2 regions of the Undibacterium sp. WLX3042 genome follow, and region 1 is predicted to be linked to the other one. Evidence: predicted binding sites of a transcription regulator. Region 1 holds the regulator's gene; the other holds the start of a gene.
What was found. Region 1 encodes FliA, which starts transcription of late flagellar genes. Its sites were predicted from a motif close to CTAAAGTTTNNNNNNNNNNNGCCGNTA; they were not measured.
Positions count from the first base shown of each region.

Region 1 (15,386 bases):
TGATATGTGCCATCGCGATCATAATCATGGGCTTGTTTTTGTATGTTGAATCTTCTGCCGTTGCGAGGATCGGTGCCGCGCCCGGAGATGTATAGCCAATTGCCCTGATTGCTATAGACATCATAATCGATTAGCTGTGACTCGAACCATGCCGCGCCCGCGCGCCAGTCGCAGCCCAGGTCGTGCACCAGATAACTCGCGACAATTTGACGCAGACGATTTGACAGATAACCGGTTGCAGCAAGTTCGGCCATTCCTGCGTCGACAAGAGGTTCTCCAGTTTGAGAGTTGCACCACGCCTCAAATCGGGACGCATCGTGGCTTGGTACAGATAAATTTGTCAGACCTTGCTGGCGATACAATCGTCGGCCGTACTTCAGATGCAGAAAACGGAAATAGTCACGCCATAACAATTCAAACCAGATCCAGTAGGTGCTGTCATTTGCGCCGTACTTTGCCTCATATTCTTTTAGTGCCTGATACACGGTTCTGGGCGATAAAGCGCCAGAGGCCAGCCACGGAGAAAATTTCGTCGAGTAATCGATGCCGCTTAAATCATTTCTTGTTAGTTTGTAGTTACGTGCCAAATGGCGATCAAAATACTGGCGGAGATGTGCCGCGGCTGTGCTGGCACCTCCGGAAAATGGCGGCAGAAAATAGGGAAAAGAGGAGCGGCCGTCAACATTGAGGACAGTCTTATCGGAGATTGAATCTTCATTGGTAGCCGTATTGCCTGAACGGTGTTGCGCTGGCATTTGCAACGCACTCCATTTTTTTGCTAATGCCGGATATATTTCCGGCAAGGGCGACATGTCTGCGGGGCGCGGCAAAGGGGCGGATGGTTTTATTTGCTTGCTCTCCACCATCAGTCGGAAGTGACTGAATACATCCGGCAATGCGTCAAGCGGAATCGCTAAATCAGCGGGATTAAGTAAGCTTGATTGCCACGACGTCGTTACCTTCAGTCCGCTTGCGCGTAAGGCTGTTACCTGGTCTTGTTCTTCAGGCGCAGCAATTTCCTCACTACAAATCTGCACGGTGCCTGCATCGTTTGCGAGTAAAGGCAATACATCTTCCGGCTTTCCGGTGATTTCAAGAAGATCGCTGCCTTGCTGCTGCAACTGATGGCGTAAATCGGCCAACGCTGAATTTAAAAAAAACTGACGGTGCTGGCTGGTACGTGACACATTCCACTTTGTCTTGTCCCATGAGGAAGGGGAGTGACAATAGACCAATAATAAACGTGTTGACTGCTGACATGCTTGCGTCAGTGCCGGTTGATCTTCCAGTCGCAAATCATTACGAAACCAATAGATCGTGGTTGTTGCAGATATTGGTGTCTTCATACTTTTCGCTTGCTATTCTGACGGCACCGGTCTGAACAGTATTTCACATCAGTCCACACTTTTTCCCATTTTTTGCGCCATGTAAATGGCCGCTCGCACTGCAGGCAGAGTTTGCTTGGTAACTCCGACTTTTTTCGCATACCCATTTCGGTCGTCCTTTATGAAAGAGTCTTCAAAATTTCCATGATCTTACCGGTGAAACGAATCGGATATGTGGCTGCCGCTAAATCCGCCCCGGAGTCAGGCAGCGTGCTGGATTGAGCGAGTAGTGGGGCGGATGTTGAGAGGCTTGCTGAAAGTGTTCTTTTTACAGGGGCGCAATACTAGCGCGGAAAAAGTGGAGGTGCATTTGAGGGGGGGGCGGAGACGGGCATTGTTGCGGGGTACATTTACTGGGGAAGCAGTCGCTAATTCGAAAAGATTGCTGGCTCCTCGATGAAAATCTATGCCATTTTCACTTTAATTAGTTAAATTAAATCAATTTGATAAATTTAATTAAGTTGATTAATCGATTTCCGGTCTCTAGAATGAATTCCGTAGCAGATGTCAAACAAACGATGTCACGATTGATCGCTTGCTTGATGTATTCACTGCAGGTCAGTATTGCGTTGTCGGCTGAACCTGCCCTGTCCAAGTCCGAATTCTGAGGAGAAATCGATGTCAAACGAAGCAAAATGCCCTTTTCATGCTGCTGCGGCTGCAGCAAAAAATGCGGTCGCCAGCGCAGCGCCAAACAATGCAACATGGTGGCCGAACCAATTGAAGTTGAATATCCTGCATCAGCACTCGCCTGAGTCGAATCCTATGGGGGAGGCCTTTGATTACGCTGCGGAATTCAAGACACTCGATCTGGACGCAGTGATACAGGATCTGAAAGCGCTGATGACGGACTCACAGGATTGGTGGCCAGCCGATTGGGGTCACTATGGTGGTCTGATGATACGTATGGCGTGGCATGCGGCGGGTACTTACCGCGTCTCAGATGGTCGTGGTGGTGCAGGTACCGGTAATCAGCGTTTTGCGCCTTTGAATAGCTGGCCAGATAACGGCAATCTCGATAAAGCACGTCGTTTGCTCTGGCCGATCAAACAGAAATATGGCCGCAAAATTTCCTGGGCTGATTTGTTCATCTTAGCGGGTAATGTCGCTTTGGAATCGATGGGCTTTAAGACCTTTGGTTTTGCTGGCGGTCGTGAAGACATCTATCAACCAGAAGAAGATATCTACTGGGGTTCAGAAACTGAATGGCTGGCCACCAGCGATAAAGCGAACAGCCGCTATGCAGGTTCCAGCGCGGGTAAGCGCGATCTCGAAAATCCTTTAGCTGCCGTACAAATGGGCTTGATCTATGTGAACCCAGAAGGCCCGGATGGTAATCCAGATCCGGTCGCCTCTGGCCGTGATGTACGCGAAACCTTTGCCCGCATGGCGATGAATGATGAAGAAACCGTGGCCCTGGTTGCTGGCGGCCATACTTTCGGCAAAGCGCACGGCGCTGGCGATCCAAGCTTGGTCGGGCCAGAACCAGAAGCGGCGGGCATAGAAGAGCAGGGCCTGGGATGGATCAATCAATTCGGTTCCGGTAAGGGTGTACATACCACTACCAGTGGTATCGAAGGTGCCTGGAAACCGAATCCGACGACCTGGGACAACGGTTACTTCGATATGCTGTTCGGCTACGAGTGGGAATTGACCAGAAGTCCGGCCGGTGCCAAACAATGGGTGGCGAAAGATTGCAAACCCGAGCATCTGATTCCTGATGCACATGATCCTGGCAAGAAGCATCCACCGATGATGACAACAGCGGATCTGTCGCTGCGTTTCGATCCGGCATATGAAAAAATCGCGCGTCGTTTCCATCAAAACCCGGCAGAATTCGCAGACGCATTTGCGCGAGCCTGGTTCAAGTTGACGCATCGCGATATGGGGCCGGTAACACGCTATCTGGGGCCATTGGTGCCGAGTGAAACCCTGATCTGGCAGGATCCGATTCCGCAGGTTGATCACATTCTCGTTAACGCACAGGACATCGCCGTCCTGAAAGCCAGAATCCTGGCTTCGGGATTATCGATTTCTTCTCTGGTCAACACAGCATGGGCATCGGCATCAACTTTCCGTGGAAGTGATAAACGCGGTGGTGCGAATGGTGCACGCATCCGTTTGTCGCCTCAGCGCGACTGGGAAGCAAATCAGCCGCTGCAGTTGCAGCAAGTACTGGCAAAACTCGAGGCGATACAACAGGAATTCAATGCAGCCCAGTCTGATCGAAAGAAAATCTCTCTGGCGGATTTAATTGTTCTGGCAGGTGCTGCGGCGATTGAAGCAGCTGCAAAGAGAGCCGGGCAAGATGTGCAAGTGCCTTTCGTACCCGGTCGTATGGATGCGTCGCAAGAACAGACTGATGTGGAATCGTTTGCCGTGCTGGAGCCAGTAGCAGATGGTTTCCGTAACTATGTGCGTGCTGGTCTGGAACAGCATGCAGCGGAACTGTTGATCGATAAGGCGCAATTGTTGAATCTGAGTGCGCCAGAAATGACGGTTCTGATCGGTGGTATGCGGGTGTTGGATGCAAATACAGAAAAAACGCAGCATGGTGTATTCACTCAACGGCCCGAGACACTGACCAATGACTTCTTCGTTCATCTGCTCGATATGCGTACCAAATGGCAACCATTGGCGACGGCTGCCGGCGTGTTAGAGGGGCGTGATCGTCAGACTGGCGAACTCAAATGGACTGCTACCGTGGTTGATCTGGTGTTTGGTTCCAATTCACAACTGCGTGCGCTGGCTGAAGTCTATGCGGGCAGCGATGCGCAAGCGAAATTTGTGAATGACTTTATCGCCGCCTGGAATAAAGTCATGAATGCGGATCGTTTTGACCTGAAATAATCCGTCGTAATTGACTGCTAACAGTCATTTTTCTGTAGTTAATGCGTACCCATTTTTTTCCTTGCATGGAATAAGATGGGTATCGCGTTAATTCCTCTCTTCCTGAAAGCAGCGGTAGCTGTTTAGCCCGAATACCTGTTCTCTTCATTTCAGCAGATCAAGCGGGAAGCTGAATTCAGCCATTTCCCGACGCGCTCTTGTGTTTTTCTGATGGTCTTCCTTCACGCAGGCTACGATATTTTCCCTCTTCAATTTGAATAAACGGGTATTTACTCCTTTATTCCTCGTATCCAAGTCCGGCTGCACATTCAATAATCTCATCTGTAAATTTACGTAATCGAAGCATTACTTGCTTCGCGGAAATAACAGGAGTCGGCAATGGCCGAAGATAGCGATCTCGAAAAAACAGAACCGGCCTCGGAGAAGCGCCTTGAACAGGCGCGTGAGGAAGGGGATGTTCCGCGTTCGCGTGAACTGTCAACTTGCACCATTTTGCTGGCAGCTGGTGGAGCGCTCTGGGCGATGGGCGGCACGCTGGTTCAGCAATTAAATAAAAATCTGATTACCGGTCTGACGCTGGAGCGCGAAGCTGCCTTTGACTTTAACTTGTTGATTGGAAAAATCGGCGTCAATTTACTGGATGTTCTATTGGCATTTTCCCCTGTCGTATTAGTGCTGTTGCTGGTGGCATTGGGTTCGCCCTTGCTGATCGGTGGCTGGTTGTTCAGCGCTAAGGCTTTGCAGCCGAATTTCGGGCGCATGAATCCGATTGCTGGCTTGGGAAACATGATTTCTGCGCGTGCCGGTGTTGAATTGTTGAAGGCGATTGTGAAAACTATCCTGGTTGGCAGCGTTGCCTGGGTTGTCATCATGGGGCAAAAAGAGGCGATTTTTGGTTTGCCTCTGGAAAATCTGCATGCCGGGATGGCACACGTAGGTCACATGATGGCCGTTTGTTTTATGTCTATCGTTGCTGCTTTAGTTGTGATTGCGGCGATAGATGCGCCTTATCAGATGTGGCATTACGCCAATAAATTAAAAATGACGCATCAGGAAGTGGTGCAGGAATCGAAAGAGTCGAATGGTAATCCGCAGATTAAAGCGAAGATTCGCCAGCAACAACGTGAAATGGCGCGTCGCCGCATGATGTCTGAAATTCCGACTGCAGACGTTATTGTGACCAACCCGACGCACTTTGCCGTCGCACTGAAATACACCGAAGGTGGTGGCGGCGCGCCGAAAGTAGTCGCGAAAGGTGCCGATGAAGTCGCTGCAAAAATCCGTGAGCTGGGTGCAGAACACAATGTTCCTTTACTTGAAGCGCCGCCGCTGGCACGTGCGCTGTATAAGCACACAGAGTTAGGCGACGAAATTCCTGAAGCTTTATATGCTGCCGTTGCTGAAGTTCTTGCGTATGTATTCCAGCTTCGCAGTTACCGAGAACGTGGTGGCATCAGACCGGAAGAACCACGTGAATTACAAGTTCCAGCAGAGTTAGACCCGAATAATCAAGTAGGAGTAGCAGTATGAACAGCCTGAAATTACCTTTGTGGATGAACGGGCTCAATGGCAGGGCGCTGGCAGCGCCTGTCTTGATTATTCTGATGCTGGCCATGATGGTGTTGCCGTTGCCGGCGTTTATTCTTGACGTCTTTTTCAGCTTCAATATCGCGATTGCGATCATTGTTTTGCTGACGAGTTTGTACACAGTGAAGCCGCTGGACTTTATGGTGTTCCCAACAGTACTGCTGGTCAGCACTATGCTGCGTTTATCGCTCAACGTTGCGTCTACCCGTGTTGTGTTGACAGAGGGGCATACAGGCCCGGACGCTGCAGGTAAGGTGATTGAGGCTTTTGGTCATTTTCTGATTGGTGGAAATTACACCGTCGGTATCGTGGTGTTTGTGATTCTGACGATCATTAACTTCACCGTGGTGACAAAAGGCGCGGGTCGTATCGCTGAAGTGGGCGCGCGTTTTGCGTTGGATGCGATGCCTGGTAAGCAAATGGCGATTGATGCTGATCTGAATGCTGGTCTGATTGCTGAGCAGGAAGCGCGTCGCCGCCGTACCGAAGTCGCTCAGGAAGCTGAATTCTACGGTGCGATGGACGGTGCGTCTAAATACGTGCGCGGTGATGCAGTTGCCGGGATCATGGTAACGGTGATTAATATCGTCGGTGGCCTGATTGTGGGGATGGTGCAGCACGATCTGGACTTTGGTTCCGCGCTGAAGAATTACACTTTGCTGGCCATCGGTGATGGTCTGGTTGCGCAGATTCCATCGTTGATTATTTCTACTGCTGCTGGTGTGGTTGTCTCGCGTGTCGCCAGTGAGCAAGATATCAGTGGTCAGTTGATCGGGCAGTTATTTGCTAAGCCACAGGTGATGTTTATTACGGCTGGCATTATCGGTGGCATGGGTATTATTCCCGGTATGCCACACATCGCCTTTGTACTGTTGGCCGGATTACTGGCTGGCGCTGGCTATCTTGCACGTCAGAAGGCGCAACAGGCAGCAGGTATTTCTCCTGCTGATGCAGCGGCACAGGCGGAAGCGCAGAATGCGCCGGCGCCCGAGGTCGAAGAAGCGACATGGCAGGATATTCTGCCCGTGGATACGCTGGGGCTGGAGGTTGGTTATCGTCTGATTCCTTTGGTCGATAAATCGCAGGGCGGTGAGTTGCTGCGTCGTATTAAGGGAATACGTAAAAAATTCGCGCAAGAGGTGGGATTTTTATCACCGCCGGTACACATTCGCGACAATCTTGAACTGAAGCCATCGGCTTACCGCATCGCGTTGAAAGGTGTTGAGGTCGGCGCCGGTGAAGCGATGAATGGCCAATATCTGGCGATTAATCCCGGCATGGTTTCCGGTCCTTTGCCGGGTGTGGAAACGACTGATCCGGCGTTTGGTTTGCCTGCGATCTGGATTGATGCCAGTGCGCGCGAACAAGCGCAAGCGATGGGATATACCGTGGTTGATGCCGGCACAGTGATTGCCACTCATCTGAATCATCTGATCACTACACATGCCGCTGAATTGTTAGGTCGTCAGGAAGTGCAGCAGTTGCTGGATCATCTGGCAAAAGAAATGCCGAAAATGGTTGAGGATCTGGTGCCTAAACTGATTCCTTTGTCGGTACTGCAAAAAGTCTTGCAAAACCTGCTGCTGGAAGGTGTACATATCCGTGACATGCGTACCATTATCGAGACCTTGTCTGAGCAGGCGATGCATACTCAGGATGCCAATGAACTGACTGCGCAAGTTCGTATAGCGCTTGGCCGTGCGATTGTTCAGCAAATTTTCCCGGCAACAAATGAACTGACCGTGATGACTCTGGATAGTCGCCTGGAACGTTTGCTGATGCAGGCGATCCATGCCGGTGGTGGTGATGGCGCCGCGCTGGAACCTGGTCTGGCTGAGGCGCTGACAACACAAACAGAAACTGCTGCAAAACATCAGGAAGAAATGGGCATGACGCCAGTCCTGCTGGTGCCCGCACCACTGCGTGCTTTGCTGTCTAAATTCTTACGCCGTACATTGCCGCAACTTAAAGTGTTGTCGCATGCCGAATTACCTGAAACAAAAACCATTAGAGTTACCAGCCTTGTTGGAGGGCAATCATGAACGTCAGAAAATTTACTGCTAATACCTCGCGCGAGGCGCTTCGCTTGTTAAGGGAAGCATTGGGGGCAGATGCGGTGATTTTGTCCAACCGGAGTGTAAACGGTAAGGTCGAGATTATGGCGATGGCGGATGAGACGATACAGTCGATTGCGCCAGCGAAGGATGAACGCGAGATCGTGCCGGAAAGCATAAGAATGGCACCACCGGTGCAGCACGAGCCTCGGATCTTCGCGCCACGCGGAATGGGTGTGGAGTCAGGTGGATATACTTCAGCCCCAGCTTCTGTTGCCGGGGAATTAAGTGATGTGATGAACGAGATCCGTTCTATGCGTAGTATGCTGGAGTCACAACTGGCAGAATTGTCATGGGCGAACACGCAAAAACGCGAACCTCACAAAGCGCTGGTATTGAAGGAAATGCTGGCGACAGGCCTGAGTGCCAGCTTGTCGCGATTCATGGTTGCAAAGTTGCCGGAGAATGAAACAGGTGACCAGGGTATTGAATGGATAAAATCGATTCTGGCCCGCAACCTGACGACAATAGATAACGAGAATGAAATTTTAGAAAAAGGTGGCATCTATGCCCTGGTCGGACCAACTGGTGTGGGCAAGACGACGACGACAGCAAAACTGGCAGCGCGCTGTGTGATGCGTCACGGCCCGTCTAAACTGGCGTTGATTACAACCGATGGCTATCGTATCGGTGGCTATGAACAGCTGCGAATCTATGGGAAAATTCTCGGAGTGATGGTTCACGCGGTCAAAGATGAGAGTGATTTGCGTATAGCTTTGTCCGAACTCAAGAATAAACATACCGTTTTAATTGATACTGTCGGTGTCAGTCAGCGCGATAAGATGGTGACCGATCAGGTCGCAATGTTGTCGGGTCCGGGTACGGATGTGAAGCGCCTTTTGTGCCTGAATGCTACGTCAACAGGCGAAACACTGAGTGAAGTGGTGAGAGCCTATCAGGGAACCGGTCTGGCAGGCTGCATTCTGACCAAACTTGACGAGGCTGCAACGATAGGTGGTGTGCTCGATATTGTGATACGTCAGAAACTGAGTCTGTATTACATTGCGAACGGACAGCGCGTGCCGGAAGATTTACACGTGGCAAACAAGCAGTACCTGATTGACCGTGCTTTTAAATTGAAGCGAGAAACAGCTCCGTTCCGTTACCTCGATGAAGAGCTGCCTTTACTGATGTCTGGCATCGGCTCGACGGCGATGGGTGGACATGTTGCAACGCGGGAGGTGTCCCTTGGCTAACATAGATCAGGCAGAGGGGTTGCGTCGTATGCTCGCTGGGCCAAAGCCACGCGTATTTACCTTTTTGTCGGCATTGAAAGATGATGAAAAAAGTGAAATGCTGGTCAATCTCGGTGTATCTGTCGCTCGGCAGGGACAGCAAATTCTGATGGTTGATGCGCGATCATCTTCTGACAGTATAGGTGCCTGGCTCAATGCGAGCAGCGAGCACACCTTGTTGGATGTGGCACAACAACAGCGTACAATGCACGAGGCGTTAAAAGTCGTCGCTTCAGGCTTATCAGTTGCAATGTTGTCGCGTCATAGAACTGTATCATCAAGGTTGCCAGCCGAGCACTCCAGACGACTGTCGAGAGTGTTTGATCTCGCTGTGCATCGTGCCGATATGGTGGTCGTTGATTGTGATATTGACGCGACCGATGCGTTTCCACTGGCATCTATGGACGACAGTGAAGTAGTGATTCAGGTTTCTTCAGACCCATCAGCAATTAAGTCTGCGTATGGACTGATCAAACGTATAAGCGCTCGTCTCGGACGACGCTCTTTTAGTATTTTAGTGTCCGGTGTATCTGAGAAAGAGGCAATGTTGATCTATACAAATATGGCTCAGGCGTCTCAGCGATATCTTGCGGTACCCTTAAATTTTATCGGTTATGTGCCGGATGACGAATTAGTCAGAAAAGCAGCTTATCAGGGAAGGTCAGTGATCGATGCCTTTCCGAAAGCGCGCTCTTCTATGGCATTTTTTCAACTGGCAGAGCGGCTTGTTGTGACTGCCCGGTCTACGTTGCGTTTTGACAGCGTATCCGGACAACAGGGAATCGCTCTCGGAATCTAATTTGAATATGTATACGGCCAGCGGAAAATCAGATAAAAATTTTCTCCTCAGGGAGCACGCGCCTTTGGTTAAGCGACTGGCTTATCAATTAAAGGCGCGCCTGCCTCCAAGCGTAGAGGTGGATGATCTGGTGCAGGCCGGAATGATTGGCCTGCTCGATGCCATCAGCCGTTACGAAGACACGCATGGTGCCCAATTTGAGACTTACGCTGTTCAGCGCATCCGGGGCGCTATGCTGGACGAGCTGCGTAATACTGACTGGTTGCCGCGCGGGGTCCGGCAAAACATGCGGAAAATCGAAAATGCGATGAATCAGATGCAGCAGAAGCTGGGTAGGCCGCCGACAGAAACCGAGGTGGCGAAGTCGCTCAAGTTATCTTTGGGCGAATACCAGGAGCTTTTAGGCGAGAGCGGTGGACATCAGCTGGTGTACTACGAAGATTTCCACGACGCAGAAACAAAAGAGCACTTCCTCGATCACTATTCTTCCGATAATTCAGGTGATCCTTTGCAGGATTTATTGAACGATGATTTCCGCGATGCAGTTATCGGTGCAATTGACAGCTTGCCTGAACGCGAGAAGTTGCTGATGGGACTGTATTACGAACAGGAATTAAATCTGAAGGAAATCGGCGCGGTGATGGGCGTCTCAGAGTCGCGCGTGTCTCAGCTACACAGCCAGGCGGTTGCACGTATGCGTGCTCATTTAAGGGAGAAAGCGTGGACTGGGCTAGCTTAGCAGGACTTATTCTCGTCGTTTTCGGTATCAGCGTCGGTCAATTGATGGAGGGGGGGCGTCTTTCATCATTGGTACAGCCAGCGGCATTTGTGATTGTGGTGATCGGTACGCTGGGGGCAGTTCTTTTGCAGAGCCGCATGAGCACTTTCCGGCGAGGTCTGCGTATGTTGAAATGGATTGTTTCCGAGCCGAAAGATAACAGTAGTAAAAATATCCAGGATGCGTTGGTCTGGAGTGCTGTTGCCCGGCGCGAGGGATTTTTGAGCCTTGAGCGCTACATGGATGCAACTGATGACGCCTTTATCAGTAAGGGATTGCGCCTTGTGATTGATGGTGTTGATCCCGCGCGACTGAAAGATATTCTGGATGTTGATATTTCGTTGTATGAAATCGAGCAACGGCAGGCGGCCAAAATATGGGAGGCAGCGGGCGGCTATTCGCCGACGATCGGAATTTTAGGCGCGGTGTTAGGGCTGATTCACGTCATGGAAAATCTGACCGATCCGTCTAAACTTGGCGGCGGTATCGCTGTGGCATTCGTCGCGACGATTTATGGCGTCGGTTTGGCTAATTTGTTCTTTTTGCCTGTCAGTAATAAGCTAAAAGAAATTATTGGCAGAGAAATTACCCGACGCGAAATGCTTTCCGATATCTTTTACAGTATTGCTTTGGGTGACAGTCCGCGTATTGTCGAAGAGCGGGTTGATAACCGCAGCAGTCAGGTTTAAGCATGGCAAGAAAAAAATATCACGAAGAACCGGAAAACCACGAGCGGTGGATGGTTTCTTACGCTGATTTCATTACCTTGCTGTTTGCTTTTTTTGTCGTTATGTATGCGATCTCTTCGCTGAATGAGGGGAAGTATCGCGTATTGTCCAGCTCCCTGACCGGTGCATTCAGCAATGACCCTGCTTCTCCGGTTATTGCCGGAGCTACTCCACAAGTGGTAAAGCTGGATCCTCTTCCTATAGTGAAGCGGAAATCAAACGAAAATATACGGAAAGAACGCGAAGTAATGACCGGTCTGGCAAAAGATGTGCTCGCCGCGCTTGAGCCTTTGGTAAAAGAGGGGAAGGTCAGGGTAACACAAACCGCCAGAGGCGTGACCATAGAAATCAATGCCAGCTTGCTGTTTCCACCAGGCGAAGCGAAGTTAAATGCAGATTCAGTGCAGGCACTGACTGCGATTGCATCTGTCTTGAAACTCGATAATCATGCAATTCAGGTTGAAGGGCATACTGATAATGTGCCAATTAAAAATCCGGTTTTTCCCTCTAACTGGGAATTGTCAGCCGTCCGCGCCAGTACGGTAGCCAGGCTTTTAACAGAAAATGGTGTCGATGAATTCAGGGTGACGGCTGTCGGCCAGGGAGCAAAATTGCCAGTGGATTCTAATGATACTCCCGAAGGACGATCGCGTAACCGCAGGGTAAGCGTGACGATTTTGTCTGTATTGCCGGAACCTGTGGTGGAGATTCCTGTTCCGACCCAGGCACCAATCACACCCTGATGAAACGCATAAAAAAGCCCCGGTTCCGGGGCTTTTTTACGTATGAAGGGGACTATTCAGCAAACGATCTCAGCGGACAATCAGCCCTTTCGCAGGGGTTGTTCTGATTGATGACTGACCATCAGGCCCATACAGGGATCCAGTTGTTGTTCCTTGTTGAAATGCACTCAGAGCAGTCTGATTTTGAGACAGCCTGCGGGTGATCATCAGACCATTGGTCTTGTTATCTTCTTTGGCTTGTGCTGTTAATGTCAATAAACTGTCCCAGAGCGACTGTGCTTCTGGGCTTTGACGTACAAAATTTAATGTGCTGTCTGCATCTTCGCCAAAGCCCTGCTGTTTCAGGTGCGAGTGACGTAGTTTGTCAAAATCAGCCAGTTGACGCACTAGATCGTTTTTTTGCACTGAGGTTTGGTTCAGGCGCATTACATCGCCTTCTACAAGCGCGGCTTGCTCTTCTTTGAGTAAGTCAGCGAGTGCTGTCATTGCTTCTTTTTCCGCTTTTAAGCACTGCAGAATAGCTTCGCTGTTTGCGCTTGTACTGGTCATATTAACGTTTTCTGGAGTTAAGTAAATCTTTCACGGTTTCCAGAAGTCCATCAGCAACTTTTTCGGAGTTCACCTGAAAGCGCCCCTCAGAAATGGCTAATTTAATTTCTTCAACCTTTTTGGCCTCAAATACGCCACTGCTCGCCTGTGTACTTTGCAAAGCTTGCAATTGCGTAGAAAGAGGAGAAATTTTTACGTTTATAGAAGGCGCCGGAGTGGAAACAGTTCTCTCTGGTGCTTTTTCTGTACGTACAGGCTGCTGGCTGGGTAAACCAGCAGCTTTATTTAGTGTGTCATCAATTTTCACGGCGTTACCCTCGAAAGTGGGAATAGTCTGCTTCTACTATCCGGTTATCGGCCAGGTATTTTTAAACTTTAATTTTACGTACAAAAATATTCGCATGCCCAGACCACTCGATTGCTCGAGTCTGTTGAAGCACTAATTAGTATGTTATTTCGATGATACCACCTGCTTTTGCTATGCCACTGATGGTCTGTCCGTTACTTGTTCTCGCCTTCGCTACCTGACCTTCCGCCGCATTATTCAGTGCCTGAGCGTCTGTTGCAACCTGAAAGCCGGGTCCATTACTGACAACTCTGACGGATTGACCTTGTTGTACCACTGCCGGACTACGAAATAAATCCACACGTAAGGGGGTGCCGGAAGAAACCGAGCTTTGTAAAGATTTGCCTAGCACTTGTTCGGGGTTGGTAACGATCCCGGCCGGTAAATTGGATATATCGCCTTTAATTTTACTCATGTCATCAGGCACTACCAGCTGCCCCTGGCTCAGGGTACGGGATGCGACATAGTACTCAGAAGTGATCTGGACGTTTGCCTGCAAGTAAATAACCCAGTTGACAGGGGCTGTGCAACGGACTCCAACAGTGATTTTCCCCCATGCTTTGCTCCCGCTTGGCAGAAATGCGACGGGCGACTGACAGGCTGCCAGATTCAGCCGCTTATCTACCTGTCCCATTGTGATGGTCGTTTCCCCGGTCTGAGCCTTGGCCTGATGATATAAAAAATCGGCCGCCAGTTTTCTGACGATTTCGTGGTCCTGCATTGCAGCCGTCATTTGAGCCTCAGCGTACGCAGACGTCAGCACCAACAAAAAAATGATTAATTTGGCAAATTGTTTCATAACTCATGGGATGCAAACTACTTAGGATGTGTTCTCATTTTAGAGGTCCGGATTGGTTTACTAAGCCTTGAATAGAAGAGGTTTTTCACCTTTACTCAATGAATTGAGTTACCTGAGGCGGATATATGATGCCAATCATGGAAAACCGTGATGTGGCTGGCGAATCGCTGGCTTTAGATTGGCGAGAGGTTTGAATGACTAAATTAGATGATTTCATGCGTTTTCACGAAACAGCATTGTCTGTTCGTGGGCAGCGGCAACAATTGCTCGCATCTAACATTGCCAATGCTGATACGCCAAATTACAAAGCCAGGGATATTGATTTCACCTCTGCGTTGAATAATGCCCTGCAACAGAATGCGAGGCAGGTGACGCCGGGACTGAATAAAACTGATTCGCAGCATATGGGAAGTGCCTCAGCGGAGGCTGGGGTAGAGCCAATGTACCGAGGCGTTTCTCAGGGCAATATCGACGGCAATACTGTGGATATGGATGTTGAGCGTAATCAGTTCGCCGAAAACTCACTGCGGTATGAGGCGAGTCTGACAATTATTAACATGCAAATCCGTAACATGCTTGCAGCAATTCAGGGGTGATCATCATGTCGCTTTTTAACGTTTTTAATGTGGCAGGTTCCGCCATGAGTGCTCAGGCTCAGCGCCTGAACGTAGTGTCGAGTAATCTGGCGAACGCCGATAGCGTGACCAGTTCTGACGGAAAACCATACAAGGCAAAGCAGGTGGTATTCAGTGCAGTACCTGTTGCAGGCACACCTTCGACTGCGGTTAAGGTGACGGAAGTCGTTGAGGATGCGACACCTGCAAAACTCAAGTACGACCCCAAACATCCGCTTGCCGATGAAAAGGGCTATGTGGCAATGCCCAATGTCAACGTGGTCGAGGAGATGGTGAATATGATTTCAGCATCCCGATCATATCAGACCAACGTTGAAACGATGAATGCAGCGAAAACCATGTTGTTGAAAACGCTGACTTTGGGTCAATGATCCTCATAAAAAGGAAATGAAATGACAACGATACAAAGTAATACAGTTGATCAGAGTCTGCTCAATACCATGAATGGTACGGCCAGCAGCACATCCGCCGCAAAAACGTCAGAGAGTACCTTCCTGAACTTGTTAGTAACGCAAATGAAGAATCAGGATCCGTTGAATCCTATGGACAATGCTCAGGTAACAAGCCAGATGGCGCAATTATCGACGGTATCAGGCATTGAGAAATTGAATGCCTCGTTTGCTGCACTCAGCAGCAATATGCAGGCGAGCCAGAATTTACAGGCAGCTAATATGATCGGTCATGGTGTTATGACTGAGGGGAGTTCCATTTCGCTCTCGAGCTCGAAAGCAATTTACGCCGTTGATCTGCCGCAAGCGGCCGACAAAGTTGAGGTGGTGATTAAGGATGCATCAGGTGCGACAGTGCGGAAAATGAGTCTGGGCGCTTTGCCAGCCGG
Region 1 covers NZ_CP186698.1:2,128,554-2,143,939, reverse strand. Annotated here, with positions in the region: gene ACPAOP_RS09740 (DASH family cryptochrome) at 1-1,346, opposite strand, end outside; gene ACPAOP_RS09735 (DUF2256 domain-containing protein) at 1,343-1,486, opposite strand; gene katG (catalase/peroxidase HPI) at 2,004-4,235, shown strand; gene flhB (flagellar biosynthesis protein FlhB) at 4,614-5,765, shown strand; gene flhA (flagellar biosynthesis protein FlhA) at 5,762-7,864, shown strand; gene flhF (flagellar biosynthesis protein FlhF) at 7,861-9,132, shown strand; gene ACPAOP_RS09710 (MinD/ParA family ATP-binding protein) at 9,125-9,970, shown strand; gene ACPAOP_RS09705 (RNA polymerase sigma factor FliA) at 9,978-10,709, shown strand; gene ACPAOP_RS09700 (flagellar motor protein) at 10,691-11,437, shown strand; gene motD (flagellar motor protein MotD) at 11,440-12,219, shown strand; gene ACPAOP_RS09690 (flagella synthesis protein FlgN) at 12,289-12,768, opposite strand; gene flgM (flagellar biosynthesis anti-sigma factor FlgM) at 12,770-13,075, opposite strand; gene flgA (flagellar basal body P-ring formation chaperone FlgA) at 13,212-13,847, opposite strand; gene flgB (flagellar basal body rod protein FlgB) at 14,108-14,509, shown strand; gene flgC (flagellar basal body rod protein FlgC) at 14,515-14,919, shown strand; gene ACPAOP_RS09665 (flagellar hook assembly protein FlgD) at 14,941-15,386, shown strand, end outside.

Region 2 (15,386 bases), 140 kb from region 1:
CAGATCGCGCAATAAGTTTTGTACTTCCAGTAACTTTCCTTCATCTTTATTCAGATTAGCCAGCAACAGCTGTCTGCTCATGTATTCGTACAGCGCATCGAGATTCAACGCGATTTCACCGCCTACCCGCTTATCCAGACTTGCACGCAAGCCGTTATCAATAATAGAAATGGCGTGAGAAATAGACTTTCCTTTCGCGGCGATTTCTCCTTTCTGCATTTGCTGAAGTGCATTTCCAATTGCAGTGATCGCACCGTCAAACAACATGACGATCAGTTTGTGGGGGCTGGCAGCTATGACGCCAGTTTCCACACCAATTTTTGTATATGCGCTTGCACCATAGGATTTTGATGAGCCAAACATAGCTAGTCCTTTGAGTATTCTATATATGAGTTACTTGTTCGTTGTGCCGTTCAATATGCCGATTTGAGCGGTTAAAAAGCTTTGTGTAGCATTTAAATTCGAGATAACGGTGTCCAGTGATGAATATTGTGCTTGTAAGCGAGCCTGGGTTTTAAGCAGACGAGCATTAAGGTCATCCGTCTGTTTTTGCAATGATGTCAGTGTACTGTTAATGCCTTTTGTCGCACTGCTGATCGTGCCGGTCGTACCAAGAAAGCTAGTGACAAGATTGTTCAGTTTGTATGCATAACCCTGGGAGAAACTGACTTTGCCACGGTCACCGGTTGCGCCGCCGTTGACAACAATTTGCAGGCCTTCAGACGGAGATCCTGATGCGCCAGTTAGTATCTGACCTGAGCCTGTTGCAGAAATGCCATTGAATGTGCCGGCAACATTTTTACCGGTTGTTCCCGTGCTGACGGTTCCAGTCAAGGCAGTGATGCTTGTTCCGGCATTACTGGTCAGACTGACATTGGATGCACTGCCGAAACTGCCGGATGTAATGTTAAGAAAGCCATTGCTGTCGATCGAGGTCGTAACCGATACACCTGCGTTAGAAAAACTGGCGGTACCATTAATCGATGACTGTATCATCGAGGCCAGTTGGGTTGCAGTGTAGTCGCCTGCCGCTAGACTCACGGTACCAGAAAGACCGTCAATTTTGACATCGATTTTTGTTCCGGCGGCAATCGTCGTTGGTCCGGCGTTTAAGTTGACATCACCTGTCAGTACGCCTTGAGTCGCGATTTGGGTTACTTTAACAGCATAGTCTCCAGGCTGCGTTGCTGCCGTTGACCCGGACAGACTGGTCAGGCTGTCCGTCGTTTTTCCCATCGCTGCAAATAATCCGCCAACATCATTGAAATTATTTGTTAATGCGGTTTGAAGTTTCGAGGAGTCAACAGCCAAAGAACCGTCTTTTTGAAAGCTGATACCAATCTGTGCCAGGCTTGTGAATCCGCCACCCAGACCATTGACGGCTGTTGATAACGTATTTCGTATCTGATTCTGGATTGCCTGGGTCGTTGGATCGCCAAGTAAAGCCCCTGCAACTTTGGTCGTCGGATTATACGATGTCAGTTGTGAAATGGTACTGTTCAGACTGTTGTAGGCAGAAACAAAAGAGTTAATGCTATTTTGTACCGCAGATGTGTTGGTATTGACCGTAATTGATGTGGTGCCTGTTTTCTGTGCGGTGATAGTCACCCCTTGAATCGCGGTTGCTACCTTATTGCTCGCGCTGGAGACAGCAATACCGTTGACAGTGAGGTTGGCATTCTGACCAGTAGTAACTTCTTTAAAATTTTGAGTTCCGGTAGGATCATAAGCAAGCAGATTTTGCAGACTTGCATCTCCGGAAACGCTGATTTTCAGGCTCGATGTAGCCCCTGTTGATGCTGAACTCAGTACTAAGTGGTAAGGGGTTGCGCTGCCATCGCCAACGATGGACGCGTTCACGCCGATTTTTGCACTATTAATAGCGTCGCGTATACCTTGCAACGAGTTATTCGAGCTATCAATTGTTACGGTACCGGTTGCCTGGCTTGCATCTTGTGTAAATGTCGCGCCGCTATAGATACCGCCGGTCTGAGTTCCACCTGAAATGGTGCCGAACTGAAAACTTAATGTTGTGCTTGCACCGCTTCCGATAGCGGCTGTGGTATTCACCTGACCAGCGCTGGATATCGTCTGCGACTGCGCAAGTTGCGTCACATTGACGTTGTAAGTTCCGACGCTTGCGGTGCTGCTTGCACTGACTGAGGCAACGGCGGTATCACTCGCTGTAGCTGCCAGTGTTTTGAAGGTGGAATCACTACTCAGTGCAATCAGGGAGGACTGGAAGGAGCTGACTGAGCCACTTAACGCACCTAGCGCAGTGACATCCGCCTGATAGCTGGTTTGTTTTTTTTGAATCGATGCTAGCGGCAGACTCTCAATGGCCATGAGCTTGCTGACGATGGTATTTACATCTAGCCCAGAACCTACACCGGTGGATTGTATGGCCACAATAATTCTCCTTTTGAAGTCCTTACTATATCAAATCTGATTCTTGTTCAATTGAGATGAAAGAAGGGTTTTTACCTGCTATTTTAAAAAGATCGTTACTGATTAAGCTTCGTTCTTAATGAGTAATCCCTTTAATTTATCTAAGGATTTAGATATTTCAAGTGCCTCTTCCGTAGGGATCTGGCGTAATACCTGATTGGTTTGTTGATCAATAATTTTGACAACGACACGCTTACTGTCAGTATCAACGCTGAAGCGCAAATCCTGTGAGCGGGTCTGCAACGCATCATTAATATGAGCAATCGCTTTATTAACTTCGGTGCTGTCAAACTTTTTGTTATCAGCCTTGTCGGCGGCAGTTGCCGTAGTCGTGCTGATGTTATTGGCAGGAGGGGCTGAGCGCGTGCTGACGACAGCGCTTTTGTCGCTGATCAATTGCCCCGATTGAGGCGGGTTGCCAATCGATGGGATGTCCATGATCATTTCCTTCAAAGTTAGATTCCCCTGATCATAACTGATCAGGGGAATTATCTACATCAATAGAAAACTGAAGCTATTGATTAACGCAGCAGTGCGAGAACACCGTTAGGTAATGAGTTAGCTTGAGCCAAAATTGCAGTACCAGCTTGTTGCAACACTTGAGAGCGAGTCATGTTTGCTGTTTCTGATGCGAAGTCAGCATCTTGAATACGGCTACGTGCAGAAGCCAGGTTCTCTTGTGATGTTTGCAAGCTGTTCACAGCAGAGGTAAAGCGGTTTTGTATCGCACCCAGAGCAGCACGGGAACTATTGACCGATGCAATCGCCGAATCGATGGTTGCCAGAGCTGACTGCGCCCCTGCCGCCGTACTCAGATTCAGAGAGGATACACCTGCACCGACTGTGACTGCTGCTGAAGTGAAGCCACCTGTCAAGTTTGCAGCTGTCAAACCTGTACCTGTACCATTTGCCAGAGTGATACCAGTAGAGCTTGTGGAAGACAGGGAAAGTGTTGATGTAGCAATGTCTGTCGCACCAAGTGCAGATACGGTGATACCTGTATTGGCTGCAGCAGCAGCTGCATTAGTACTTGCTGTCACTGTGATATTACGTCCATCAGCAGCTGCCAGGGCAACAGCACCAGTCGATGTGTCAAATGTTGCTGTGACACCAGTTTGAGAGCTGATCGCATTAACAGCAGCAGCAACTTGCGCACCGCGCTGAGCACCTGAAGTCGAGCTGCTCAATGCACCCAGATTGACACCGTTAATTGTGATGTCGCCGGAAGCAATTGCTGTCGCACTGGTAGATGCTGTACCGGCAACTGATGTTGCACCCACTGTTGCAGTGACACCAGTCTGACCGCTGATCGCATTAATTGCCGCTGCTTTAGCGATACCACTACCATCTGCGTTAGAGAAGGAAACACCGTCACTAACAGATTTACCGACTTGGTAACCATTGATGGATAAGTCACCGGATGCCAGCGCTGTTGTAGTTACAGCACCTGCGCCTGCTACGGTTGCTTTGTAGCTGGATGTGGAGCCGACACCAAGAGCCGAAGATTTAGCGCTTGCAATTGATGAGATACTGATTTGATCGTTTGCACTGCCGTTAGCACCAACCTGGAAAGTTTGGTTGGCGAAACTACCGTCCAGCAGATTTACGCCGTTGAAGTTAGAAGAGCTTGCAACACGGTTGATCTCGGAGATCAGCTGGCTGGCTTCGTTATTCAGGGATGCACGGTCAGATGCACTGTTAGAACCGTTGGCTGCCTGAACTGCCAGGTCACGAATACGTTGTAAGTTGGAACCGATTTGTTGCAGATCGCCCTCAGCTGTCTGAGCCAGGGAAATACCGTCATTTGCATTACGTGCAGCTTGGTTTTGACCATTCAGCTGCGAAGTCATACGTTGGGAAATTGCGAGACCAGCGGAGTCGTCTTTTGCGCTGTTAATACGCAGACCGGATGAGAGACGTTGCATGGATGTTTGCAGTGAGCCTTGAGATGTAGTCAGGCTGCGTTGTGCATTCATGGATGCAATATTGGTATTGATATATGAAGCCATTTTGATACTCCTTACCTAAGTTATTAAATTCGGCGTTAAAACCTCAAACTTCGGTCTGTCTGTTGACTGTTGCACCGCCGTTGTGAAGGGTTACGGACGCGAATCAAAAACTTTTAGCTAGTTTCCGCAAATAAATACTATTTTTTTTGCTTAAGTTTTCTCCCATATTCCGCTCAACGACAGCTTTTAAAATTTCTTGAGGGCTTAATTTAAATATCTTTCACCCCTTTATTCAGGCTTAAGCAATTACTTTTTTCCATTTAAAATGAATTTTAGTAGCCATCATGTCCAAAAACATTATTTTTTAGTCATGTTGTTGGTCTTTGCCACCTTAAAGAGGACACATAATGAGTAAAGCTGGTTTGCATCCGGGAAATGCATTTAAAGAAGCAAAAGCTTTATACAAGGCAAATCAGCCAGAAAAAGCAAAAGCGCTGTGTTTAAGGATAGTGCAGCAATACCCTTTACATCAGGATGCCAATTACTTTCTCGCCAAACTGGCTTTTGAAGCCGGACTCAACGAAGAATCACTGCAGTTTTTGCAAAAAGCGTTTACCGGAGCGCAGCAATTCAATGCAGATAAGCATGCTTATTATCAGGTGCTCAATCGGTATATACAGAGTCGTTCTTTTGAACAATTGGAAGCCGCCAGTCTGTGGCTGACTGCATTTAATCCTAAAGATGGCATTGCCTGGGATTATCTTGGTATCAGCCGTCTGGAGCAGGGAAAATATTCCGAAGCCTACGATGCGCTTCAACATGCGGTCGCGCTATTACCGAACAATCCTCATGTGCTGGCAAATATCGGCAACGCTTTGATATCTCTGGAACGCTGTGCTGAGGCCACCACTTATCTAAAAAAAGCAGTCTCGCTTGATCCGGAAATGGTGGTGGCGCAGAATAATCTCGGTAACTCCTTACGGATGATAGGGCAGACTGAGGCAGCGATTGAGGCATTACAAACCGCCGTACGCCTTAATCCCGGTCTGGCTTATGTTCATAATAATCTGGGGCTGGCTTATCGTGAGAATGCGCAATGTGCCGAGGGGATTAAATGTTTTTATCGCGCGCTGGAATTGCAGCCCGATCTGATTCAGGTGTACCCGAATCTGATTGATGCCCTGAGACAAAATGGTGAGGTACAGCGCGCGATTGAGTGCGGCAATGAAGCGATGGACCGTTGTGCGAACATCCCGGAATTCTGGGGTGGCTACGGCGATGCCCTGCGCGAGGCTAATCATCTTGATCCCGCAATCGAAGCCTACATGCGGGCGCTGTCATTTAAAAAAGACTCGCAGTCGTCGTTTAATCGCAAAATATTCAGTAATTTATTGTTCTGTTTAAATTACCACCCGGATTTGCCGGCGGAAGTGATTTTCGGCGCGTATCAGGATTTCGATCAACGTTTTGGTTTGCCCAATAAGGTCTTCTGGCGTCCTTTTGATAACGTACGCGATCCGAATAAACGTTTAAAGGTCGGGTATGTCGCGCAGGCGTTTTATAACCAGGTCTGTAAATATTTTCTGCTGCCTTTGCTTGAAAAACACGATAAAAGTCAGGTCGAGGTTTATGCCTATGCGAATCCGCCGTTTGAAGACGAAACAACGGAATATTATAAAAAGTCGGTTGACCACTGGATTTACACTCGTGAAATGACCGATGCAGAACTGGCAGAACGTATCCGTGCAGACGGCATTGACGTGTTGATCGACGTTGCCGGACACACAAACAGCAACCGCCTCGGCGTCTTTGCGCGCAAACCTGCACCGGTCTCCCTTCACTGGCTGGAATACGGCTACACCACGGGTTTGACCGCGATTGATTATTACCTGACCGACAAAGCCACTGTCACCGATAACTGTGCCCACCTGTTTTCTGAAAAAGTCTGGTGTCTGGATGGGCCGGCTTATACCTATCGTCCGGATGTCCGTAAAGCAGAGCTGGTGCCGCCACCGGTGCTGGAAACAGGTGTGATTACTTTTGGCAGTCTGTCGCGCTCAGTTCGTATCAATCATAAAGTAGTGAAGGTCTGGTCAGCAATATTAGATGCGATGCCGAATTCCCGACTGATTATCAACAGTGGTGATTTTAAAGACGTCAAAGTGCAGGATGAAATGGCGTCGCGTTTCATGCAATATGGTATCGACCGTTCAAGGCTGGAGATCGGTTTTACCAGCCCGTCATGGGAAGTGTTAAAACAAATCGATATTGGCCTGGACTGTTTCCCGCATAATTCAGGGACAACGCTGTTGGAGAGTGCGTATATGGGAATACCTTTCATCACCCTGGCAGATCGTCCATCGGTCGGCCGTATCGGCGCCAGTGTGTTAAGAGCGCTGGGGCGCGACGAATGGGTAGCGCAAACTGAAATGGAATATGCGCAGAAAGCGCTGATCCTCGCGCATGATATCGATGGCCTTGTGCATTTACGGCAGACATTACGCGCCGAGATGGAAGCCTCCCCTTTGATGGATGAAGAGGGTTTTGCCCGCGATGTGGAGAAAGCCTATCGCGGCATGTGGGAGATCTATTGCAAGGAGAATGCGCAATGAAAGCAGTGATTCTGGCGGGTGGTCTGGGAACGCGGATATCAGAAGAAACCCATCTCAAGCCCAAGCCGATGATAGAAATCGGCGGTCATCCGATTTTGTGGCACATCATGAAGAGCTACTCAGCGCATGGTGTGAATGAATTTGTGATTTGCTGTGGCTACAAGGGCTATCTGATCAAAGAATATTTTGCGAACTACTTTTTGCATATGTCAGATGTCACCTTCGATATGCAGCACAATCGTATGGAGGTCCACGAAAGACATGCCGAGCCATGGAAGGTCACGCTGGTGGATACCGGCGAAGACACGATGACAGGCGGGCGGCTCAAACGTGTCGCGCGTTACGTACAGGACGAGGAGGCATTTTGCTTCACGTATGGCGATGGTGTGTCTGATCTCGATATCGCTGCCTCGATCGCATTTCATAAAAATCACGGCAAGCTTGCGACTGTAACGGCGGTATTGCCACCAGGGCGCTACGGTGCGCTGGAGCGTGTCGGCGATCAGGTCGCCGGTTTTACGGAAAAACCTCGCGGCGATGGCGGCTGGATCAATGGCGGTTATTTTGTGCTGTCTCCCAAAGTGCTTGATTTTATCGCTGACGACAGCGTCAGCTGGGAAGCGGAACCCTTGGCCAGATTAGCTCAGCAACAGCAACTCATGGCCTACGAACACGCCGGTTTCTGGCAGCCTATGGATACGCTGCGCGAGAAAAATCTGTTGGAAGATTTATGGCAATCAGGGCAGGCGCCATGGCGAACATGGTAAATCGCGACGTAGTTAGTCCCGGGACTATCAGCGCATTTCCTGCACCTGAACCCAGTTTCTGGCAGGGGCGACGGGTCTTGCTGACCGGGCACACTGGTTTTAAAGGCGCCTGGCTGGCTTTCTGGTTGCTGCGCATGGGCGCGACGGTGACTGGTCTGGCGCTGGCACCGCGTACTTCTCCGGATTTATTCGATGCGCTTGGGTTGGCCGGGCGTATGCAAAGTCACATCGGTGACATCCGTGATGCTGCGCTGGTGCGTCAGATCGTGGCCGAAGGTCAGCCGGAAATCGTTTTGCATCTGGCGGCGCAGGCGCTGGTGCGGCCCAGTTATCAAGATCCGCTCGATACCTTTTCAAGCAACGTGATGGGCACCGCCAACGTGCTGGATGCTTTGCGCGGCATCGACAGTGTCCGCTTGGCACTGATGGTGACGACCGACAAAGTCTACCGTAACCGCGAATTACTGACGCCCTATCCGGAAACCGCTGAACTGGGTGGACATGATCCGTACAGCGCGAGTAAAGCGGCGTCTGAGCTGGTAATTGCGAGTTATCGCTCGGCGTTTCTGGCCGAGCAAGGCGTGACGGTGGCGGTTGCCAGAGCGGGCAATGTCATCGGTGGCGGCGACTGGTCGGAAGATCGTTTGCTGCCGGACGCAGTGCGGGCATGGCAAAGGCATCAACGTCTGCAGATACGTCGTCCGGAATCAGTGCGACCATGGCAACATGTACTGGAGCCCGTCTCGGCGTATCTGACCCTGGCGCAACGGGCTTATCATTTACCGGGGCTGGGCGAAGCCTGGAATTTTGGGCCGGACGAAGTCGCCACCGTGCGTGAGGTTGTTGAACTGGCGCAGGGCGCTTATGGCGGCGGAGAGGTCGATTTCGCGCGTGATATCAGCGGGCCACATGAAGCAGGTCTGCTGGCGCTGGATGTCAGCAAGGCGCGGCGGGAATTAGGTATACGCGCACGCTGGGATTTACAGAATGCGGTGCGCCGCACGATGTGCTGGTATCGCGATTTTGAGCAGGGTCTGAGCGCCAGCGATTTGTGCGAGCGCGATCTGGACGCATTTTTACTCGGTACAGAATAAGGATGCGGGCAGAATATCCGGCGCAAAAGTAAGTAGAACGAGGGAAAAAAGCAGGAAAATGGCTTCCTATATACTCCCGGGGGTATATTCCAGGCTCCTTTATTTTCAAGGAGATGAGAGCGGAATTTCTCAAAAGTGGGGGGAGTATATGAAAACAGACAGTTGTAACGCTAAATTAGATAGGGAATGCCGGGCTGATGAAGATAAAAATGTATGGCACAACGATTTGAACTGTTGACGACACCGATCATCGGTTTGTCGCTCTTGCAGCGACGGCCGCTGGCGGATGCGCGCGGCTATTTTCAGCGTCTATTTTGCGCAGACGAACTGGTGGAATTCGGTTGGACGCAAGGTGTCGCGCAAGTGAATCACACTCAGACGCTGGAAAAGGGCAGTGTGCGCGGCTTGCATTTGCAATTGCCCCCTCACGCCGAAATGAAACTGATTACTTGCCTGCAAGGAGCGGTCTGGGATGTCGCCGTCGATCTGCGTAAAGATTCCCCTACATTTTTGCAATGGCATGCCGAAGTGCTGTCTGCCGACAATAAGCGCTCATTCCTGATACCACAAGGGTTTGCGCATGGTTTTCAGACCCTGACGGACCATGTTGAAATGTTGTATTGCCATAGTCACGCTTATCAGCCAACGGCGGAAATGGGATTGAATGTCTTTGACGAGCGACTGGCGATAGGCTGGCCTTTAGCTGTGACAGCGATGTCTGACAAAGACCGGCAGTGGCCGCTGCTGGATGCATATTTTGAAGGAGTAAACGTATGAAATGTCGGCATTGTGGTCAGGCTCTGACGCAGCCTTTTCTGGATCTGGGGAGCGCGCCGCCGTCGAACGCTTACCTGACTGCCGAGGCATTGCATCAGGCTGAAGTCTGGCTGCCATTGACACTGATGGTGTGCGATGCATGCTGGCTGGTGCAGACGCTGGATTTTACCGGACGCGAAAATCTGTTTGATGCTGACTATGCCTACTTCAGTTCATGTTCGTCGAGCTGGTTGCGTCATGCCGAACGGTTTGTTACGACCATGCGCGCGCAGCTGGCGCTTGATTCCAACAGCATGGTGGTGGAAGTTGCTGCGAATGACGGCTATCTGCTGCAATACGTTCAGGCGGCAGGTATTCCCTGTCTGGGTATAGAACCTACGCACAGCACCGCCAATGCTTCGCGAGCCAAAGGTATTCCTGTTGTCGAGCGCTTTTTCGGACGTGAGCTTGCCGCAGAACTGGTCGCGCAAGGGCAGTCGGCTGATCTGACCGTGGCGAATAATGTGCTGGCACATGTGCCTGATATTAATGACTTTGTTGCCGGATTCGCGCTGCTGTTAAAACCCGCAGGCGTGGCGAGTTTTGAGTTTCCGCACCTTCTTAATATGGTGCAGCAAAATCAGTTTGATACCGCATATCACGAACATTATTCGTATTTGTCTTTGCATGCGGTGCAAACGATTTTCGAACACAATGGTTTGCAGATCATCGATGTGCAGGAATGGCCTACACATGGCGGCAGCTTGCGCGTGCTGGCGCAACGTCTGGATGCTAAAGCCAGATCTGTGCTGCCAAGCGTCGGGGATATTCTGGCGAAAGAACGGGTTGCCGGTATGAATGCGCTGCCGTTTTACCGCGATGTGCAAAGCAGGGCGAAGCAGGCGAAATTCGATCTCTTGCAATTCCTGCTCGATTGTAAGCGCCAGAATCTGCGCGTCGCTGCCTACGGTGCAGCTGCTAAAGGAAATACCCTGCTGAATTTTTCCGGCATCCGGCCTGACTTATTGCCTTATGTCGTGGATATTAATCCGCACAAACAGGGTAAGTTTCTTCCCGGTAGCCGGATTCCGATTGTCAGTCTGGCGCATTTGCTGGCCGATAAACCTGACAGAATTCTGATTTTGCCGTGGAACCTGCAGGAAGAAATCATGCATGATCTGGCGGCGGTCAAAGAATGGAATGCCCGCTTCGTGGTCGCTATTCCACAATTGCATCTTCTGTAAAGGAGTTTATTGTGATCGAGATTCATCCTGATGCGCGTATTTCCAGGCTGGCTGATATTGAAGATTCTGTGCGCGGTACCCGTATCGTGATCGGTGCATCGTCCAGTATCGACAGCTTTGTTAAATTTAAACCCGCCGGCGGCAGTGGTGATGTCGTGATCGGTGAGCGCACCACGATTAATTCCGGTTGCGTGCTTTACACCGGCAACGGCATTCGCATTGGCAACGATGTGGCGATCGCGGCAAACTGTACTTTTGCCCCCGTTAATCATGCGTATCAGGATAAAAACCGACGGATCAATCAGCAGGGCTTTTTGCCAAGCAAGGGCGGTATTGTGATTGAAGATGACGTCTGGATTGGTGCTAATTGCGTGATTCTTGATGGTGCGGTGTTGCGGCAGGGTTGTGTGATTGGCGCGGGCTCAGTTGTGCGCTCTGAGGTGCCTGCCTTTTCGATTAATGTCGGCGTTCCTTTACGCCGGGTCGGGTGGCGTGAATGAGCGTGCCGACCGCAGCGATGCATGCCACCCTGATTGGCGGTCATGGATTTATCGGGCGTCATTTGCAGGCACAATTGCGCAGCCTGGGCTGGACAATTGACGCACCGTTACGGAATACGCCTTTGGCTCAGCAGGATCTTGGCCATGTATTTTATTGCGCAGGACTGACGGCTGATTTTCGTCAGCGGCCCTATGACACTGTCGAAGCGCATGTGACGATGTTATCTGAGGTGCTCCGGCACAGCACGTTTTCCAGTCTCACGTATTTCTCAAGCACACGCGTCTATGCGGAAGCACCGTCAACGACTGAAGATACCGTCTTGCAGGTGCGCTCCCATATTCCGGGTGATTTGTATAATCTGTCTAAACTCATGGGCGAAAGCCTGTGTCTGGCTAGCCAGCGGGAGGTGAGAGTGGTTCGCTTGTCTAACGTGTACGGTGCGGGAATGCAGCGGCAGAATTTTCTGGCTGAAGTGCTGACGGCAGCGGCGAAAGACAAGCATGTCGTCTTTCGCAGTTCGCCTGCATCGCAAAAAGACTATATCGCGGTACAGGATGTGGTGCGTTGTTTGCCCGTTATCGCATCGCATGGTACATGCGGAATTTATAATCTGGCCAGCGGCGTCAATGTATCGAATGCCTATATTGCTGCGATCCTGCAAAAACTGGGCGTGCGTTGCGAGTTTCTGGAAAATGCACCGGATATCTCATTTCCAGACATTAATATTGCAAAAACAAGCGCACTTTGTGGCGCGCCTCATCACAAACTGGCAATGGATTTGCCTACACTTTATTCACACTACTGCGAGATACCATGAATCCTATTCAGCAATTTGAAGCCGAACGCGCGGCGCGCATAGAACAACTCGGACAAGACCGTGAATTTCAGGCGCAGTCCCGCGACTGGCTGGAACAGAGCATGCGCAAGCAGTATGTTTATAATTTTTCGTGGCTCGGTCGTCCGATTATCCAGAACCCCATCGACATACTGGCAATGCAGGAACTGATGTGGACGGTACAACCTGATCTGGTGATTGAGACAGGAATCGCACATGGTGGCTCCATCATCTTCTCCGCATCAATGCTGGAGCTCAATGCTGCCTGCGGAGGAAATCCTGATGCGCATGTACTCGGCATTGATATCGATATCCGTGAACATAACAAACAGGCGATCTTGAAACACCCGATGTCTAAACGCATCACGATGCTGCAAGGTTCCAGCGTGGCACCGGATATTGTTGCGCAAGTACGTGCCGCGGCCGAAGGTAAGCAGCGCATCATGGTTTTTCTTGATTCGAATCATACCCATGAGCACGTCCTGGCTGAACTCGAAGCGTATGCGCCGCTCGTCAGCAAGGGTAGCTACTGCGTGGTATTTGATACCTTTGTCGAAGATGTGCCGGCAGATGTGTTTGATCAACGGCCGTGGGCACCGGGAAACAGTCCAAAAACCGCAGTGCATCAATATATTCAGAATCATCCCGAGTTTGAAATCGACAAAGCGATGCAACATAAGTTGCAGATCACAGTTGCACCGGATGGCTTCCTGAAAAAAGTGCTTTAGGATCGTATTTTTAATAGTTATCTTAAGGATGAGGTATGAACAGCTGGTCTACTAAGACTTTTTACGGTTTAGAAAACCATAAAGAATTCATTAACGGTATTCAACATTCGGTAAACCAAATTTCATCGCAAACTGGAATCTTTACAGGCGATCAATTATTTACCTATAACAAAAACCTTAGTTTTCTGACTGACGAAAAATTTATGTCAGCTTTTAATAAACACGCAACTACCGACGTAGAGCGATCTATTATTTGGAGAATTGCTACTGTATGTTGGGCTGCTAATAATGGAATGAGATTAGAGGGCGATTTTGTAGAAATTGCCTGTTACAAAGGAACTACCGCTCGAATTGTTTGTGACTATGTTGACTTTAAACAGCATTCGGAAAAACAGTATTTCTTATACGATTTGTTTGAACATGATGAAACAATGCCACATCATGCGATGCCAGAACACAGCAAGGAATTATATAGCCGAGTGCAACAAAGGTTTTCTGAATTTTCTAATGTGCGCATTACTCAGGGGCGTGTTCCTGATAGTCTGAAAATTGCAGCACCTGAAAAAATTGCGTTCATGCATTTAGATATCAATAATGCCGACGCTGAAATCGGCGCTTTAGAAGCACTGTTTGACAGAATGGTACCTGGCGCGGTGATGATATTAGATGACTATGGTTGGCTATATTATCGTGAGCAAAAAATGGCTGAGGATCCTTGGTTTGCGAAAAGAGGATATCGAGTTTTAGAGTTGCCCACAGGTCAAGGAATGATTATAAAGTGATCCCTCACGATTTCTAGTACATAGCGATGTTTAATCATAAGGCTTTGACCACTCGATTTTTGCCTGACTGTTTTGCTTCATACATTGCTTTGTCTGCGCGTTTGACCAACGATTCCTGAGATTCATTTGGCATACGAAGGGCAACACCGGCACTGAACGTGATAAACAGGCGTTGTTCATCTGCCGTGAAGAAATGTTTGGTCAGTTCGCGCTGCACTCTGACCATCGCCTGGGCTGCTTCTTCTAAGCCGGTCTCCGGCATGATAATGATGAATTCTTCACCGCCCCAGCGGGCGATAACGTCAATAGAGCGCAGGGTTTGTTTCACCACCCGCACCAGATGCACCAGTGCTTCGTCACCGGCGTTGTGGCCGTGAGTATCATTGAGTTTCTTGAAGTTATCGAGATCCAGCATCGCAATGCAAAGCGGTGTGCTGCGGCGATCGGCACGATCCGCTTCACGCTCGAAGATATCTTCCATACCGCGCCGGTTCAGACTACCGGTCAGCTGATCTTCGCGCACCAGTTCACTCATCTGCGCCAGTTTGTTTTCCAGACCTTTAATTTTTTCAGCTGCTTCCGTCACTTCTTTTTGTGCGGCGACGATGATGTCCCGTGAGCGCAGGGTTTCCGACTGAACGACTCGCGTTTCATCCAGAATGTTACTGATGATCAGGCTGACTTCATTAGCGTCACTGGTATTTCTGATTTTGTTGGCGTAGGCATCCATCTTGTCCTGATAGACGTCGGTACTATTTGCCATCGCGTTCAATCTGTCGATAAATGCCGTCATCATGTTTTTGACGGAAGTATTCGATTCATCGATGCTGTTTTTGAGCACGCCCTGTTTATAGATCACATCTTTCAGGCTGCGGGTTGCTTCCTGCAATGCACGATGATCTATCGGGCCGGAGATCAGATTTTGCACAACTTCAATCTGACCGCGCAACCAGTTGTCGTTGTCGAGCAGGTCGTGAATATTGGTCAGCAACAGGTCAAACAGGCGCAACAATAATTCGTGTTGTTCGCCACTATCACCGCTTTGCAATTCAATCTGAAAGCAAAGTTGTTTCAGGCGAGTCGCAATCTGATTCAATTCTGGTTCATTATTCGCTTCTCTGACTGCCAGACCCAGCGCTTCCGACTCAAGCGCCAGTGGGGGATTCGGTTTGAGCAGGGAACTCAGCGCTAAGGTCAGCGTCCGGTACAGTAAGTCTTTCAGTACGCGCCGGCAAGGGTCTTCTTGTTCCGGTGTGTCGATTAAAGAGACTGACACAGGATTGTTGCTGCCGGATGGCGCCGGATCAACGAGGCTGATCTGATGACCTGACACAGGTCTGTCGATACGTTGCATCAGCAGTTTCAGCCCTTTGCTGTAATCATCCCAGTTACCGGTTTTAACGGCACGGCTGAAGCGATGGCCAAAAGTAGACAAGTCACCTTGCGATGCCTGCAGGCTGCTGGCAAAGCTGGCGAGCAGATTTTCCACTTCTGATGGCTTATCTGACTCCTGTGTTTCTGTAGTAGTCGTCGCTGTTACTTCGTTGATGCCGGCAACTTCGTTATACAGTTTTCGGTAGGCATCCGGTGTCGGCGCAATTCGCTGTATCGCCAATTGACGGAAGGTCTCACGTGCAATGTCTGAAGGACTTTTGAGTTGTGACGAAGGA
Region 2 covers NZ_CP186698.1:1,989,789-2,005,174, reverse strand. Annotated here, with positions in the region: gene fliS (flagellar export chaperone FliS) at 1-363, opposite strand, end outside; gene fliD (flagellar filament capping protein FliD) at 394-2,409, opposite strand; gene ACPAOP_RS09030 (flagellar protein FlaG) at 2,512-2,886, opposite strand; gene ACPAOP_RS09025 (flagellin) at 2,970-4,457, opposite strand; gene ACPAOP_RS09020 (tetratricopeptide repeat protein) at 4,805-7,009, shown strand; gene rfbF (glucose-1-phosphate cytidylyltransferase) at 7,006-7,776, shown strand; gene rfbG (CDP-glucose 4,6-dehydratase) at 7,740-8,870, shown strand; gene ACPAOP_RS09005 (dTDP-4-dehydrorhamnose 3,5-epimerase family protein) at 9,084-9,647, shown strand; gene ACPAOP_RS09000 (methyltransferase domain-containing protein) at 9,644-10,870, shown strand; gene ACPAOP_RS08995 (acyltransferase) at 10,882-11,370, shown strand; gene ACPAOP_RS08990 (NAD-dependent epimerase/dehydratase family protein) at 11,367-12,188, shown strand; gene ACPAOP_RS08985 (cephalosporin hydroxylase family protein) at 12,185-12,934, shown strand; gene ACPAOP_RS08980 (TylF/MycF/NovP-related O-methyltransferase) at 12,970-13,716, shown strand; gene ACPAOP_RS08975 (GGDEF domain-containing protein) at 13,751-15,386, opposite strand, start outside.
Region 2: ACPAOP_RS09025 (flagellin) is a predicted target of FliA. The motif match lies at 4,548-4,574, and genes of this name have one in related genera.